3 regions of the Mesorhizobium sp. M6A.T.Cr.TU.016.01.1.1 genome follow, and region 1 is predicted to be linked to each of the others. Evidence: predicted binding sites of a transcription regulator. Region 1 holds the regulator's gene; each other region holds the start of a gene.
The links. Region 1 encodes PhoB, which activates phosphate uptake and scavenging genes when phosphate is short. Its sites were predicted from a motif close to TGTCATNNANCTGTCAT; they were not measured.
Positions count from the first base shown of each region.

Region 2: a site for PhoB is predicted at 1,902-1,918, ahead of EJ075_RS32605 (LTA synthase family protein). Genes of this name have one in related genera too.
Region 3: a site for PhoB is predicted at 1,971-1,987, ahead of phnC (phosphonate ABC transporter ATP-binding protein). Genes of this name have one in related genera too.

Region 1 covers NZ_CP034452.1:2,735,237-2,738,512, forward strand. Annotated here, with positions in the region: gene pstB (phosphate ABC transporter ATP-binding protein PstB) at 1-288, shown strand, start outside; gene phoU (phosphate signaling complex protein PhoU) at 325-1,032, shown strand; gene phoB (phosphate regulon transcriptional regulator PhoB) at 1,049-1,738, shown strand; gene EJ075_RS13190 (ROK family protein) at 1,773-3,020, opposite strand.
Region 2 covers NZ_CP034452.1:6,708,328-6,711,603, forward strand. Annotated here, with positions in the region: gene fabG (3-oxoacyl-[acyl-carrier-protein] reductase) at 1-679, opposite strand, end outside; gene fabD (ACP S-malonyltransferase) at 739-1,680, opposite strand; gene EJ075_RS32605 (LTA synthase family protein) at 1,948-3,276, shown strand, end outside.
Region 3 covers NZ_CP034452.1:3,049,653-3,052,928, forward strand. Annotated here, with positions in the region: gene phnD (phosphonate ABC transporter substrate-binding protein) at 1-896, opposite strand, end outside; gene phnC (phosphonate ABC transporter ATP-binding protein) at 1,043-1,900, opposite strand; gene EJ075_RS14725 (DUF1868 domain-containing protein) at 2,024-2,728, opposite strand; gene EJ075_RS14730 (DapH/DapD/GlmU-related protein) at 2,804-3,276, opposite strand, start outside.

The sequences.
Region 1 (3,276 bases):
TGCATTGCGCGCGCCATCGCTGTGTCGCCGGAAGTGATCCTGATGGACGAGCCTTGTTCGGCGCTCGATCCGATCGCCACCGCCCGTGTCGAGGAACTGATTGACGAACTGCGCCAGAACTACACGATCGTCATCGTCACCCATTCGATGCAGCAGGCAGCGCGTGTGTCGCAACGCACGGCGATGTTCCATCTCGGCTATCTGGTCGAGGAGGGCGCGACCGACAAGATGTTCACCAACCCCGACGACAAGCGCACCCAGGACTACATCACCGGCCGGTTCGGCTAAGCGGTCCGGCGAATTTTCGAGCACGAGGACAGTATCATGGGTGAACATACCGTCGCATCTTTCGACGAGGAATTGGAGCACATCGACAGGCTGATCCGCGACATGGACGAGCTCGCCGCCGCGATGGTCGCAGCGTCGATCCGCGCGTTGCTTGCGTCAGACAATGCGATGGCGCAGCGCGTCGTCTCGGATGACGCCATCATGGATGCGCGGCAGCGCGAACTCGACGACAGCGCGATCACGCTGATCGCCAAGCGGCAGCCGATGGCGCAAGACCTGCGCGCCGTGGTTGGCGCAATCCGGATGGCCGGCGATCTCGAGCGCATCGGCGACCTGGCCAAGAACATAGCCAAGCGGGTCAGCGCCGTCGGGCAGAGCGCCACGCCGCGTAATCTCTCGCACGGTATCGACGCGATGGCGGATCTCGTTCTCGAGCAGCTCCGCGGCGTGGTCGAGCACTATGTGTCGCGCAACGCCGGCGCGTTGAAAGAGCTGCGCGCCGCCGACGAGAAGATCGACGTGAAATACACGGCGGTTTTTCGCGAACTCCTGACCTACATGATGGAGGACCCGCGCAACATCACCGCCTGCACGCATCTTCTGTTCTGCGCCAAGAATCTCGAGCGTATCGGCGATCATGTCACCAACATCGCCGAAAACGCCTACTATGTCGTGACCGGGCAGCAATTGCCGGCGGATCGGCCGAAGCTCGACGAAACGACGATGTCGGCGTCGGCGACATGACAGGGGTAACCGGCCGATGATCGCGCCGCGCATCATGGTGGTGGAGGACGAAGAGCCGCTGGGCGTCCTCCTTCGCTACAATCTGGAATCCGAAGGCTATCAGGTCGAGGTGGTGACGCGCGGCGACGAGGCCGAAATCCGGCTTCAGGAAAACGTGCCCGATCTTCTGGTGCTCGACTGGATGGTGCCGGCGGTTTCGGGCATCGAGCTTTGCCGTCGCCTTCGCGTGCGTCCCGAAACCGAGCGGCTGCCGATCATCATGCTGACCGCGCGCGGCGAGGAAAGCGACCGGGTGCGCGGCCTCTCGACCGGGGCCGACGACTATCTGGTCAAGCCGTTCTCGACACCGGAATTCATGGCCAGGGTCAAGGCGCTGCTGCGCCGTGCCAAGCCCGAAGTGCTGTCCAGCGTGCTGAAGGTCGGTGACATCATGCTCGATCGCGAATCGCACAGGGTCTATCGCAAGAAGAGCGAGATCCGGCTCGGGCCGACCGAATTCCGGCTGCTCGAATTCATGATGCGGCACCCGGGTCGGGTGTTCTCGCGCAGCCAGTTGCTCGACAATGTCTGGGGCGAGACGATCTACATCGACGAGCGCACGGTGGACGTCCATGTCGGCCGGCTGCGCAAGGCGGTCAACAATGGCCGCATGCCCGATGTCATCCGCACCATCCGCGGCGCGGGCTATGCGATCAGGGAAGACTGAACAGACTGCCTGAATTCAAGCTGCGTTCTTCCATTCAGGCCACGTGCTTCCTGGCCGTGCCGGACTTCCCTTGCGCGCCCGGCGCGAAAATCTCCTGGTCGACGAAGCTCAGCGCCCGCATGGCGCAGCCTTCGCGGATCAGCGGCAGCTCGTTCGGCTCGGTGTCGAAGGAAATCGAACCCGAATACTGACCGCCGGCGGTCTGAGCGATGGCCTCGCGCAGGGCCGGCTCGATCAGGTCGAAGGCGGCAGCGCTGGCGCCGACCATGGCGACCGGCGCCGGATCGATCAACGCGAACAGGCTGCCGAGCCCGAAGCCGAGCGCTTCGCCGGCCTTGCGGTAGGCTTCGCGCTCCGGTCCGTCCGTCTGGCGCGCCCGGGCCGCCAGTGCCCGCATCTCGGCGTCGCTGACATCGGCGACCGGCTCGGCGTTCTCGCTCAACTGCCTTGCATTGCGCCAGATGGCGTAGTTGCCGGCATAGGCCTCGACGCAGCCGCGCCGCCCGCAGCGGCAAAGCGCGCCGCCCGGCCGGTGGATCATGTGGCCGAATTCGCCGCCTGAGGAATGGGTGCCGGTGAACAGTTCGCCCTTCAGCACCAGTCCCATGCCGATGCCGTGGGAGAGCAGGATGGCGATGAAATCGTCGCGGTAGCGATCCGGGTCGCGCCAGCGCAGCGCCACGGCCATCATGTTGCAATCGTTCTCCATGATGGCCGGGATGCCGAACTCACGTTCCAGAATGTCGGCGAAGGCAATGTTCGTCTGCGGCGTGATCGGCGACCACAACATGGCGCGCGCATGGGAATCGGTGATGCCCTGGATCGCCAGCGCGATGCGGGCGACGCTTTGGACATTGAGATCGGGATCTTCGAGCCGGCGCCGGACGATGGCGACACATTCGTCGATCAGCTCGTCGCGCGACATGGTCAGCGTGTCCAGCCGGCGCTGTTCCTCGGCGACCACTTGTCCAGCATAATCGATGACGGCGACCGAAAGGAAATTCAGCGACAACACGACGGCCAACACCGCCGCCGCTTCCGGATTGAGGCTGAGGCCGACCTGCGGCCGGCCGCGTTTCAGCGAAACGGTCTCGCTCGCCTTGCTCTCGGTCAGGATGCCTTCCTGGATGAGGTCGGAAGAGATCGCCGATATGGTCGAATGGCTGAGGCCGGTGGTCGCGGCGATCTCGGTTCGCGACGGCTGGCCTGCCCGGCGTACGGCCGAAATCACCATCGCCCGGTTGCGCCGACGCAAATCGTCATGACGGATTCCAACCGACATTCTTTTGCTTCCTCCCTCTTGCCGCGGCCGCTCATGAACCGGAAGCCGTCGGCAGCGTCCGACAAATACTGGCAGAAGCAGAAGGCCCTGTCATTGTTTATTCCGGGGCTCGAAAAAAGTCGGCAGAGACATCAAAATCCATCAGAATTGATGTTGACAGCGCTTCGGCGTTGGACCAGTATTTTTTCGAGGCTCGAAAAAATAGAGCCTTTGTGCCGGCCTTCGGGCCAGTTTGGTCGCGCCGTATCGCGGCGCA
Region 2 (3,276 bases), 2.8 Mb from region 1:
CGTTGGAAGCAAGGTAGGCGACGGCGGAAGCGACTTCGGCGCTGGTGCCCATGCGCCGTGTCGGGATCGCCGCCATGATCGCCTCTTTCTGCTTGTCGTTGAGCTTGTCGGTCATCGCCGATTCGATGAAGCCCGGGGCGACGCAGTTGACGGTGATGTTGCGGGTGGCGATCTCCTGCGCCAGCGACTTGGAAAAGCCGATCATGCCGGCCTTGGAAGCGCAGTAATTGGTTTGGCCGGGATTGCCGGTGACGCCGACCACCGAGGTGATGTTGATGATGCGGCCGTGCCGGCGCCGCATCATCGGATGGGTGAGCTCGCGGGTCAGCCGGAACACGGCGGTCAGATTGACCTCGATCACGCTATCCCAGTCGGCGTCCGCCATGCGCACGAACAGCCCGTCCTTGGTGATGCCGGCGTTGTTGACGAGAATGTCGACACCTTCGAGATCGGCCTCGGCCTTCTGGCCGAGCGCCTTGACCTCGTCGCGGTTGGAAAGGTTGGCCGGGAACAGCTTGACCCGGTCGCCGAGCTCGGCGGCCAGCGTCTCCAGCTTTTCGACGCGGGTGCCGTGCAGGCCAACGATGGCGCCCTGCGCATGCAGCACCCGGGCGATCGCCTCGCCTATCCCTCCTGATGCGCCTGTGACGAGCGCCTTGCGGCCAGTCAATTCGAACATGTCTTGTCTCCTGATCTAAGAGAACACCCTTCACACGGGTGGGGTCAAATCGTGGCCGGTTATGCGAGCGCCGCCAATGCCGCCTCGACATCCGCCGCCGTGCCGACAGCGCCTGTGGCGATATCGCGGTTGATGCGCCGAGCCAGTCCCGACAGCACCTTGCCTGCGCCCACCTCGTAAAGCGTCGCAACGCCATTCGCGCCGAACCACTCCACCGTCTCGCGCCAGCGCACGCGGCCGGTCACCTGTTCGACCAGGCGGCGGGCGATGGCGTCGGGATCGCTGGACGGGGTGACCGACACGTTGGAGACTACAGGCACGAACGGCGCGTTCTTCGTCACCCCGGCCAGCGCCTCGCGCATGATCTCGGCCGCCGGTGTCATCAGTGCCGAATGGAAAGGCGCAGAAACTTGCAGCATCAGCGCCCGCTTGGCGCCCTTTTCCGTGCACAGCTTCGCCGCCAGTTCAACCGCCGCCCTGGCGCCGGAGATCACCAACTGGCCACCGCCATTGTCGTTGGCGATCTGGCAAACTGAATCTTTGGCCGCTTCAGCGCAGGCGGCTTCGACATCGGCCTGTTCCAGCCCGATGATCGCCGCCATGGCGCCCTCGCCGGCCGGCACTGCCGCTTGCATGGCATTGCCGCGGATACGCAAGAGCCGGGCGGCATCGGCGATCGAGACGAAACCGGCGGCAGCAAGTGCCGAATACTCGCCGAGCGAATGGCCGGCGACATAGGCGACCTTGTCCTTCAGCGAGAAGCCGCGCGATTCCATAGCCCGGATTGCGGCAAGCGACACAGCCATCAGCGCCGGCTGGGCATTGGCGGTCAGCGTCAGCGTCTCTTCCGGCCCTTTCCAGATCAGCTTCGACAGGTTTTCGCCGAGCGCGTCGTCGACCTCTTCGAAGATCTTCCGCGATTCCGGAAAGGCGTCGGCGAGGTCCTTGCCCATGCCGACAGCCTGGCTGCCCTGTCCCGGAAAGGTGAATGCGACGGCCATCTGTGGCTCCCAAGCGGCTGATTTTTCCTGCCTGTGACGCAAGGCAGGCGGGCAAGTCAAGTCCGCCATCAGCCCAATCCGAGCCGCTCCGGCTCGGCATCGCTGGCCGAGTGCCTGTTCCAAAAGGCTTTTTGTCGATCACTCATGATGAAAATCGCTCACGATTCGTTTGCTGGCTCTTCTTATTTCAGCCACAGGCGCTAGCTTTTTGTGACATATCGATGACAGCTCAATGACGCTTTTGTGTATGGTCGGGGGAATTGTAAGTTGGCAAGGACTAGGAAAGGCGCCGGCAAGGCCGCGCCACAGTTTCTGGAAGGCGATCCGGCCACCGGCTATCTGCCGGGCCGGAAATGGCCCGTTATCCGCTATGGCCTCGTCAGCCTGCTCGCTGCCGCCATTCTGGTGTTTGCGGTCGAACTGATCGTGCGCGGCGACTTTGCCGGCACCGTCGCCTTCTTCCTGCAGCCGTTCAAGCCGGGCTGGACCACCATCATCATTTTCGCGTTGATCCTCATCGGTCTCGATGCCGTGCTCGGCCGCAGCCACCAGAGCCTGATGATCGTCGCGCCGCTGACGCTGGCGCTGGCCTTTGTCGGCCATCAGAAATCGCTCTATCTCGGCGATCCGCTCTATCCGACCGATTTCTTGTATTCACGCCAGATCGTGGCGCTGATGCCGCTTCTGGTGCGCGAACGCCCGGGGACCGCCATCGCTATGGCGGTCGGCATCGTTGGCGGCCTATCGCTGCTCGTCTATGGCTGGCGACTATGGCGCCGCCGGGTACCGGCGCTCAGCCGTAAGGGCCGCCTTGCCCGGCTGACATTGACAGTGCCGCTGCTCGCCTTCTTCGTCTCAATCATGGATTACGCGACCTTCTCGTGGACGCGTGACCGGTTGCAGATCATCCCGATCATGTGGGACCAGAAGGAAAACTACGCCTCCAACGGCTTCGCGCTCGCCTTCGCGCTCAACGTGCCGATGGCCCACGTCTCGGCGCCTGCGGGCTATTCCGACAAGTCGATCGCGGCAATCGACAGGCCTGACGTGACGGTCTCCGTACCGGCCGAGAAGCCCGACATCATCATCGTCATGAGCGAATCCTTCTGGGATCCGACCGAGTTGCCCGGCGTCACCATCACGCCCGATCCGATTCCCAATGTGCGGACGCTGCGCTCGGGCTCGATGTTCTCGCCCGAATTCGGCGGCATGACCGCCAATGTCGAGTTCGAGGCGCTGACCGGCTTTTCCAATGCCTTCCTGCCGGCCGGCAGCATCCCTTACCAGCAATATGTCCGCGCGCCGGTGCCGTCGATGGCCACGTTCCTGAAGAGCCAAGGCTATGAGACGCGCGCCATCCATCCGGGCACGAGCTGGTTCTGGAACCGCACGCCGGTCTATGCGGATTTCGGTTTCGACGACTTCAAGTCGGAGGAAAACCTGCCATATCTCGAAAAGCGCGGGCCGCTGGCCTCGGACGCGGCGATGACCGACGAGATCATCCGCGAGGCCGACGCCACCGACGATCCGTTCTTCTTCTTCGCCGTCAGCCTGCAGAACCACGGTCCCTATGAGCCGAATCGCTACTACAATCCG
Region 3 (3,276 bases), 310 kb from region 1:
TTCGCCTTACGGGCGTCGATGATTGCCTGATAGAATTCCGGGGTGACCGGCGAATAGCCCTTGAAGTCGCCGCCCTGTATCGCCGAGAAACAGGCTGGATCGGTTTCCGGAAGCTTGGTCAGGAAATCGGTGACCTTCTGTTTGGCGCCGGCATCGATCGACGCACGCAGCACCAGCGGGCCGTTCGGGATCATCGGCGACTGCCACAATTCGACAAGATCGTCCATCTTGAGGACGCCCTTGTCGACCATCTTGCGCAGATTGCCCGAGCTGTAGCCGTCCTTGAAGTCGCCGACGCCGGAAGCCCAGGTGGTGCCGGCATCGAAGGTGCCCTTCAGGACCTCGAGGACGAGCTGTTCATGGCCGCCACCAAAACCGGTCGACGCGAAGTAGCTCTTCACATCCATGCCGATGTCCTTGGGCAGTGAAGTGACCGGGATCAGGTAACCCGACGTCGAATCGGGATCGGCGAAACCGAGTTTCTTGCCCTTCATGTCGGCGAGCGTCTTGATGCCGGAATCGGCACGGGCGACCATGACCGAATGATAGCCGGTCGAACCGTCGGTCTGGACCGTCGTCAGGATAGGCTCAACCGCGTCCTTGTTTTCGAGATAGATCTTGGCATAGGCGGAAGCGCCGAGCTCGGCATAGTCAAGCGTGCCGCCGAGCAGGCCCTGGATGACGCCGTCGTAGTCGGCGGCCGGGAACAGCGAGACTTTCTCGACGCCCAGCACTTCCTTGATGTGGTCGGCGAAGCACTGGTAGTTGCGCAGACGGTCGGCTTCGTTCTCGCCGCCCAGAATGCCGACGCGGAATTCCTTCAGGTCCTGTGCCTGAACCGCGCCCATCGCCATGGCGATGATGGAAACAGCACCGAAAAGCATCTTTCTAAACATGTCGCGTCTCTCCTGTTGGTTCCGGCATCGCGCCGGTAGCGTTCGAATTTTGACAGCGCCCTTGACGTGGGCCGGCGATCCAGGCGCTCTTTTGCTTGTCCATGATCGTTTCCGGATACCGGTATCCACTTGTCGGGATCATGGAACTAGTAGCCCGGAAATGCGGGCTCGAGCGGTCCGGCGGATGCGGCGATTTTTTGCTTGATGGTGACGCTGGTCGAGGTGATGGCCTCGGAGATTTCGCCGCCATTGCTGTCGGCGCCGTAGACCATGCGCACGGCTTCGCGGTTGAGGTCTTCGGGTGGGCCGTCGAACACGACCTTGCCGGCGGCCATGCCGATGATGCGGTTGCAATAGGTGCGCGCGGTATCCAGCGTGTGCAGATTGGTGACGACGGTGATGCCCTCGCGCAGATTGATGTCCTGCAGCGAATCCATAACCACCTTGGCGTTGAGCGGGTCGAGCGAGGCGATCGGCTCGTCAGCAAGGATCACCTTCGGCTGCTGCATCATGGCACGGGCAATCGCAACGCGCTGCTGCTGGCCGCCGGACAAGGTGCCGGCCGGCTGCAGCGCCGTGCGGGCAATGTCGAGACGCTCGAGCGCCGCGATCGCCTGGGCCCGTTCGTCGCGAGAAAAGACACCGAGCAGATTGACAACGGTCGAGCGGTGATTGAGCCGGCCGAGCAAGACGTTGGTCAGCACGTCGAGACGCGGCACCAGGTTGAACTGCTGGAAGATCATGGCGCAGTCGCGCTGCCAGCGCCTGAGCAGCGAGCCGCGCAGGCTGGAGACTTCGGCGCCGTCAAAGAAAATCGACCCTTGGCTGGGATCGATGAGGCGGTTGATCATGCGCAAAAGCGTCGACTTGCCGGCACCGGAACGGCCGATGATGCCGACCATCTGACCATGCGGGATCGAGATATCGACATTGCTGACGGCGGTGTTCTTGCCAAACCGGCGGGTGACGCCGCGGATTTCAAGCGTGGCTGAGGTTGCTGACATGGGGCAGGTTCCAGTCCAGTCGCAGTTGAAGGTCCGTTGACCCTCGCTAGCGCAGCCGCATGAACCTGCGGTGTCGGATTGATGTCAGTTTTGTTACTGCCCACAGGCAGAGACGTCGCGCCGTCAGCCCAGGACAAGAAGCTCCTCGAAATACTTCATGTCCTTGAAGCTGCAAAATGCCGGAGGCCGCAGCTCGATCACTGGAGCCTGAAGGGCGAGCAGCGAGAGGCAGTCATCGAATAGCTGTTGCCATTGCGAGGCCCTTTCGTCGTCGAGGCGCCGGATCTGGTAGGCGAAAGTTATGTGGAAAGTGTAGCTGTCGTGATCGGGATGCCGGTATCCGAACGGCACCGACAGGGCATCGCGCCACGCGCGCATGATGCGCTCGTCCTGGTCCGACACGCCGGTAACGGTAAGCCCGGTCGGCACGACATCGACAACCCTGACTTTAAACGCGCCATGGTCCCCGACGCCATTCAGGCGCTCCAGATAGAGCCGAGTCATGTCGTCGATGCTTGTGTCGAGGGGCACATCCTCAGGCCAGTAGGGAAGCCGGCGGCGATATTCGATGATGCCCTGGAACAGCGTCATATGCAGGCTGGAGATCGGCGTGAAGGCCAGCCTGTCGGCATCGGGCATAACGCGCATCCGCTCACGCACTTCGATGACCGCCGTTTCGGAAGCTGAGCCGCTGACGAGATGGCAGACGACCGTGTTGCCGGGCTCGGTCAGGAAATTGCCTGACGTGTCGTAGCGCGTGCCGAGATGCACGGGAGGGTTCGGGTTCGAGCCGGCAAAGAATCCGGCGAGCGAAGGTTTGATGGGCATGGCGATCTCCAGGGAAAGACCGCCTTTGTCCGAGTCATGTGTCAGAGGTGTGAAACGGGCGGGTTCGTCCTGTGGTCAGCCGTACTTTTCCAGAAACGCTTCCGCCGAAAGCGCGCGAAAATCGTCGAGCGCGGCGCGCAGCCTGATATGGTCCCAATCCCACCAGGCGAGCGCCTGATAACGTTCCGCCGTGCGGCGGTCGAAGCGTTCGCGGATCGGTTTCGCCGGCACGCCGCCGACAATGGTATAGGGCGCGACGTCCTTCGACACCACGGCGCCGGCGCCGACCGCCGCGCCATCGCCGACGGTGACGCCGGGCAGGATGGTCGAGCCGTGGCCAAGCCAGGTGTCATGGCCGATGGTGACGCGCTTGGCGCGACGCTGAGCGAAGAATTCGCTCTCGTGCTCGGCGTCGTCCCAATAGTCCGAGGCGCGGTAGGTGAAATGGTGCAGCGTCGGCCGCCAGATCGGGTGGTTGGTGGCGTTGATGCGCACATTGGCGGCAATGTTGGCAAATTTGCCGATCGTCGCGCACCAGACGCCGCAGT